DNA from 2 places in the Pseudarthrobacter sp. CCNWLW207 genome. Region 2 is predicted to be linked to the other one. Evidence: predicted binding sites of a transcription regulator. Region 2 holds the regulator's gene; the other holds the start of a gene.

Region 1 (3,405 bases), on a different contig from region 2:
CCGTCCAAGGCCGAGGGCGAGCCGGGGCGGTGGCTGCTCTCCACCTCCATCCTGACCGCTGACACACCGCCGCCGGGATCGGAGTCAACTGTCTTCGGCAAGCTCACCGCCCTGCACGACCGGGTGCCGCTGCCCATGGACCGGGCCACCATGGAGTCGTGGATCGACCCGCAGATTGACGATGCAGCCTTCCTGGTGGACCTGGTCCGCGCCCATGTGAAGGATGTGGCAGGGGACTGGCGCGTGGATTCCGTTGGCCGGGAAGTGGGAAACGTCCGCAACAATTCCCCGGAACTCATCCGTCCCGTCGAGGCGCTTTTCTAAGCCAAGCCGTTCGTTCGTTGACCCCTCCCCTGACCCGGGGCGGCGGGGGTTCCTGACTCCTAGACGGTGACCTGGCCGGCGTCGTCCACTGCCCACGTGGGGTTGTAGGCAATTTCCCAGCGGAAGCCGTCCGGGTCCGCGAAGTAGCCGCTGTACCCGCCCCACGGCTGAGTGACCGGCTCCGCAACGATCCTCGCCCCGGCAGCAGCGGCTTCGGCCATGACCCGGTCCACTTCCTCCGTGCTGGCCAGGTTGTGGCTGAGCGTGATGCAGGGGACCGGCCCTGGCGCATCAACTCCGGCCTCGGCCTGCATTTGGCCGGCGTTCCACAGGGAGAGGATGAGTCCGTGGTTGACCTGGATGAATAACACGTCATCAGGGAATTCCTTGTGCACGGGCCAGCCAAGGCCTTCGGCATAGAAGCGGCGGGAGGCGGCTACGCTGCGCACACCTAGTGAGATGAAGTCGACTCTGGGCTGCATGCTTCGATACTGTCAGAAGATGGCGACAATTCAAGGAAACGATAGGGACGCGCTGGCCGACAAGGAACAGCTCGCCGCCGTGCGGATTGCAGTCGACGAGGTGGATGACCAGATCGTCACCCTCATTGCCCGGCGCGAACGGCTGATCAGGATTGCCGGAACCCTCAAGGGGGACGACGCCGAAGTCCGGGCCCCTGGCCGGGTGGAGCGGATCATCGAACACGTCCGGTCCGCCGCGGAAAAGAAGGACATCGATCCGGACATCGTGGAGTCAACGTACCGGGCCATGATCTCGGGATTCATCGAACTCGAGCTGAAGGTCCACAAAGAAAACAGCTGACACTGTCCCCAGCAGTCCCGAGCTGTTCCCAGTAATTCCAAGGCGCCCTGCCACCGGATTTGTTCCGGCAGGGCGCCTGCTCTTTTTCCCGGGTTAGAGTGATTCCTCGACGGCGATGCCGGACTGGAATTCCCGGCCATCGGCCTCACTGAACGCCGACATGATGTGTCCCTTGCCCAGCCCGTGGATAGCATCCATAGGGAAGACTCCGGTAATGGTGCTGCCCGAATGCGTGACTCCGCTGAGGTCGTAGTTCTCCTCGGTTCCCTGTTCATGGCTGAACGAGTAGAAGGCGATCGCCTCCCCGTTCATGAATTCAATGCCCAGCCGTCTTTGCGACGAGTAGTCAGGGCTGGCAGCCATAAGCCCCACCACGTACGCACCCGAGCCCGGGATGTTGCCTTCAATATCAAAAGTGGCCAGGAGCGTGGAGTCCTGGGCTTTGATGCTTACCTGCTTCAGGAGTGCGTCATTGGTGCTCATGCCACCATCCTGCTACCTGCCGTCCCGTCCGTCCACCCCTGTCTAGGTTTTGCCGGGGCACCGGCGTAGACTGGATTTATTCGAATATGTATTCGAACAGCCGTGTTCGAAACCCCGGGATGACCCGTCCCCGGGGCAACGGTTCATTCAGTTCCGGGAGGCGCCCATGGGCATGTTCAGCGAATCAGTTGACGTCCTTTGCAGCGCATCCGGACAGCCGGTGTCCCTCCAGTGGGCAGGGCGGCACTACATAGTCTGCGCCGAACCTGTCCGGTGGTTCGAACGCAGGCAGTGGTGGGCCGAGGAAAGCCGCGCACCCCTGGGAAGCGGGCCAGGGCTGGTGGACCACGAAATCTGGCGGGTCCAGGTGCGGGCAGAACCAGCTGAAACCGGCCACCTGAAGCAAGAAACCCTCACCCTGGACCTGAGCCGCCACCTCGGAAGCGGCCGCTGGCGGCTGCTCCGGATCCATGACGCAATCCACCCCAGAACAGCATGACCTTCACACACCTCCACGTTTCCACAGCCTTCAGCGCCCACTACGGGGTGTCCTGGCCGGACGAACTCGCCCAGGTTGCTGCCTCCGACGCCGCCACAGCGCTCGCCTGCACTGACCGGGACGGCCTGTACGGCACCGTCAAACACCTCAAGGCCTGCATGGCAGCAGGGATTGACCCCATCGTGGGTGTTGACCTTGCGGTGTTCGACGACGACGGCGACCACCGAACCCAGCTCGCCGGACGGGTGGTGGTCCTCGCCCGCGGCCACAACAGCGGTGCGGGCTATCGTGCGCTGTGCCGGCTCGTGTCCGACGCCCATGCCCGGACCTCCGGCAAAGCCGGGGGAGCAGTGCCGGTAGCCGTCACCCGCGCGGAACTTGCCTCCCGGACGCTTGACCCGAAAACCCTGAAGCCGGTCCTGACTGTCCTGATCGGCCCGGATTCCGACGTCGGACGTGCCATGGGCGGGCGGCGGTACCTGCGTCCCCGCACCCTCTTCAAACGCTGGCTTGATGCCATGCCCCGAGGAACCATAGTCGCCGAAGTGGTTTCCCAGCTGAGCTCGCCTGGCTCACCACTGAGCACAGCCCACGCAGTGCGGATGCTCAAACTCGCGGAGGAGCACCAGGTCCCGGCCGTGCTCACCAATGCCGTCCGGTACTGCGCCGAGGACGGCGCCGCAACGGCTGACGTCCTGGACTCGGCCCGCACACTGAAGTCACTGCCTGAACTGGCCGCAGAACCCCTCCTTCAGCCCAACGGGCAAGCCTGGCTGAAGTCGTCCGTCCAAATGCTCCAGCTGGGCAAGGAAATCATCGGCGCCGCAGGATACGGTGCGGCGGACCTCAAACAGCTCATGGCGCAGACAGAAGCGCTCGCCGACCTCTGCCGGATTGACCCCGTAACAGACATGGGCTGGAAGCAGCCCGTAGTCCCTGAAGCCTCGGTCATCGGTATCAGCCAGGACCCGCACCTTGAGCTGGTCCAGCGCTGCGAGGCCGGTATCGGCAAGAGGTTTCCCGGCGTATCCGGTACCGCCGAAAAGGAAATGCGCTCGCGGCTGGAGCACGAACTGGGGATCATCCGGAACCTTGGGTTCTCCTCCTACTTCCTGACTGTTGCTGAGGTTTCCCGGATGATCATTGACATGGGAGTCCGCGCCGCAGCCCGGGGTTCAGGAGCTTCCAGCCTGGTCAACTACCTCATCGACGTCAGCCAAGTGAACCCCCTGCAGCATGACCTGATCTTCGAACGGTTCCTGTCCCAAGACCGGGCC
Region 2 (3,405 bases):
CTGTCCTGCCCGAATACGACGTCGTGGTGGTTGACGAGGCGCACGAACTCCAGGACCGGGTGACTGGTGCGGTGTCCGGGCAGCTGTCCGTAGCGATGGTCCATGCGGCGGCTGCCGGAGCGCGGAAGCACACGGCCATTACGGTGGACGCCCTCAACGCTGCGGCCGCCAACCTGGAACTGGCATTGGCAGGGGTTCCCAACGGGCTCCTTCCCAACGGCCTAAATGACGAGCAGCTGGACTGCATCGACCAACTGCGTGACGCCTGCAGGGCTGCCCTGTCCGACTCGAAGGGGGACAGCAGCCAGACGGCCGACGGCGGGCGCCAGCTCGCGCGCTCACGCCTGATGCTCATCCTGGAACTGTGTGAACGGCTGATCGTGGCCCGGGAGAACCGGGAAGTGGTGTGGTTCTCGCGCGCCAGCACCTTCGATCCGCAGCAAGGCTATGCGCAGCCCGACGACGCCGCACCGGCACTGATAAACATCGCACCGCTCAGCGTCGCAGGGAAGCTTCGCGAGGGACTGTTCGAAGGCCACACCGTGGTGCTGACCTCGGCCACACTGGCCATCGGCTCCGCTTTCGAGCCGGCCGCCGGCGGGCTGGGCCTTGTGGGCCCGGGCGCCCCGAGCTGGACGGGCATTGACGTCGGTTCCCCGTTTGACTACCCAAAGCAGGGAATACTGTACGTTGCCGGGCACCTGCCCAAGCCCGGGCGCGGTGTGTCCCCGGAGGCACTGGAGGAGCTCGAGGCGCTGATCAGGGCCTCAGGCGGCGGTGCACTGTGCCTGTTCTCCTCACGCCGCGCCGCAGAAGAAGCAGCCGACGCCTTGCGGCCCCGTCTGGGACTGAGCATCCTCTGCCAGGGCGATTCCACGATGACCGCCTTGGTCAAGCAGTTCGCCGACGAGCCCGACACATGCCTCTTCGGAACCATGTCCCTGTGGCAGGGAGTGGACGTACCCGGGGGCTCCTGCCGGCTGGTGGTGATTGACCGCATTCCGTTCCCTCGGCCGGACGACCCCCTTATGACTGCCCGTTCCCGGGCCGTCGCCCAGGCCGGCGGCAACGGCTTTATGTCGGTCTCCGCCACTCATGCCGCCATCCGGCTTGCCCAGGGTGCCGGCCGGCTGATCCGGTCCACCGGGGACAAAGGTGTGGTGGCGGTGCTTGATTCACGGCTGGCCACCGAGAGGTACGCCGGATTCCTCCGGGGTGCGCTGCCGCCCTTCTGGCCTACCACAGATCGCAAGATCGCGTTCGCGGCGCTGGAACGGCTGTCCAAAGAGCACGCCTGAGTTAACTGCGAAGATCAGCTGAGCCAGCCCTTGTGGGAGGGCCCAGCTGATCTTTTTGCTGCTGGGGACTGTACCTAGAGTGAACGCAGAACCGAAACGACCTTGCCCATGATGGTGGCGTGGTCGCCAAGGATGGGTTCGTACTGCGTGTTCTGCGGCAACAGCCACGTGTGGCCGTCCCGCTGGCGGAACGTCTTGACGGTTGCTTCGTCGTCCAGGAGTGCTGCGACGATGTCCCCGTTCACGGCGTCGGCCTGGCGCCTCACTACCACCCAGTCGCCATCGCAGATGGCCGCGTCCACCATGGAGTCTCCGGCCACCCTGAGCATAAAGAGCTCGCCCTGACCGACCAGTTGGCGGGGGAGGGGCATCACGTCTTCAACCACCTGGTCCGCAAGGATCGGCCCGCCGGCTGCGATCCGGCCCACCAGGGGAACCATGGCCGTATCCATGGCAGTGGAAAGCTCCGTTACCTTCCCGCCGCTGATGCCCCGCAGGGTTGCCGGTGCGGCGGAGCCCGGAGCCTTGGCAGTCCCGCCATCCAAGGTGAGCGGCATCAGGACCTCCATGGCCCGTGGCCGCTTAGGGTCCCGGCGCAGGTATCCCAACTTCTCCAGCTGCGAGAGTTGATGCGTCACGCTGGAGAGGCTGGCCAGCCCCACGGTGTCGCCAATTTCGCGCATGGACGGGGGGTATCCGTTGTCATTGACTGAACGCTGGATCGTTTCCAGGATCTTCTTCTGACGGGCAGTCAGCCCCTTGGGAGTCCTCTGGGGCTGTGGACCCCGCTGGGTCGCCCTGCCGCCGGCTGCTGCTGCCATGTTAGCCAATGCCTTTCCGTTGCCCCGGTGCCTCCGGCGCCGGGTGCCGGGAGCCTCCGGCATTGATTGTCAGACCCTGCTGATCAACTACAGAGGTGGCTGTACTTCGGGTGGTTGATCCTTGGTTCAAACGTAGGCCAGCCGCAACACTTTTTCAAACATTTGTTCTAGCGAGTCTCGACAATGTTCGTTGATAAGTGCTAAAACAGAAGAAGCAAAGTTCGAACATGTGTTCTATTCGCTTCCGGAAGCGTTCGAAGATTCGAATACTTCGGGAACGTCCGCTTCGCCGGACAAGCGGAAGGAACACTCCGGGCAGCAAAGCATGGTCCAGGAGGGCTCATTTCATGTCAGCGTTTTCAGCATCGCAGGACTCCCGTCCGCAGTTCGTCTCGGTACAGCACCTCACGTCAGTCCCGCAGGTCCGCCCCGGCAAGCAGCCGTTGCCGCCCCTTCGCCTGACGCGACGCGGACGGGTGGTCCTGATCGGCATCCCGCTGGTCCTGCTCGCTGTCCTGATCTTCCTGCTGGCGGGATTCTTGAACGCCCCCGCCAAGGCAGCAGACTCCGCAGCCGATCTCGCAGTCACACCGACAGTGTCCGTCACCGTGCAGTCCGGGGAGTCGCTGTGGGCGATCGCGGCAGCGGTTGCGCCCGAGCGCGATCCCCGTGACGTGATAGCGGACATCGTCCAGCTCAACAACCTCACTGCCGGCGCTGTCGTGCCAGGCCAGCAGCTGTTTGTACCTGTGAAGTGACGCTGCCGCTGACCGTCACATTTTCGGGGTCCATGCTTCGGCACTAAACTGTTCAGGTGAATGACCAGCTAGAGCGTCTGAACCGCCTTCCCCTCCGCAGCAACCTCCGTGGCCTGACCCCGTACGGGGCTCCCCAGTTGCATGTTCCCATTCTGCTGAACGTCAACGAAAACACCCACGGCGTTCCTGCGGACGTACGGGCCGCGATCAGCGCAGCAGTCACCGAGGCAGCCGCCGGCCTGAACCGCTACCCGGACCGTGAATTTTCCGATCTCCGCGTTGCGCTGGCCGAGTACCTTGGCCACGGTCTTGACGCAACCAACATCTGGGCAGCCAACGGCTCTAACGAAGTGCTTCAGCAAATCCTCCAGGCGTTTGGCGGACCCGGCCGCACGGCCCTGGGCTTCCCTCCCACGTACTCCATGTACCCCCTACTGGCCAGCGGCACCGACACAAAGTACGTTGCCGGCCAGCGCGCGCTCGGCTACGGCCTCAGCGCCGAATCAGCCGCCTTGCAGGTGAAGGAAC

What was found. The regulator LexA, encoded in region 2, represses DNA repair genes until DNA is damaged. The targets are predictions, from matches to a motif close to TCGAACANNTGTTCGA.
Region 1: the regulator LexA is predicted to act here: its motif matches at 1,710-1,725, upstream of V9L17_RS08615 (DUF6504 family protein).

The regions. Positions count from the first base shown of each region.
Region 1 is NZ_JBBCBS010000004.1:155,528-158,932, forward strand. Features, by position in the region: gene V9L17_RS08595 (SOS response-associated peptidase) at 1-324, shown strand, start outside; gene V9L17_RS08600 (VOC family protein) at 384-806, opposite strand; gene V9L17_RS08605 (chorismate mutase) at 826-1,146, shown strand; gene V9L17_RS08610 (hypothetical protein) at 1,240-1,629, opposite strand; gene V9L17_RS08615 (DUF6504 family protein) at 1,796-2,128, shown strand; gene V9L17_RS08620 (DNA polymerase III subunit alpha) at 2,125-3,405, shown strand, end outside.
Region 2 is NZ_JBBCBS010000010.1:48,801-52,205, reverse strand. Features, by position in the region: gene V9L17_RS16720 (ATP-dependent DNA helicase) at 1-1,298, shown strand, start outside; gene lexA (transcriptional repressor LexA) at 1,373-2,119, opposite strand; gene V9L17_RS16710 (LysM peptidoglycan-binding domain-containing protein) at 2,467-2,877, shown strand; gene V9L17_RS16705 (histidinol-phosphate transaminase) at 2,934-3,405, shown strand, end outside.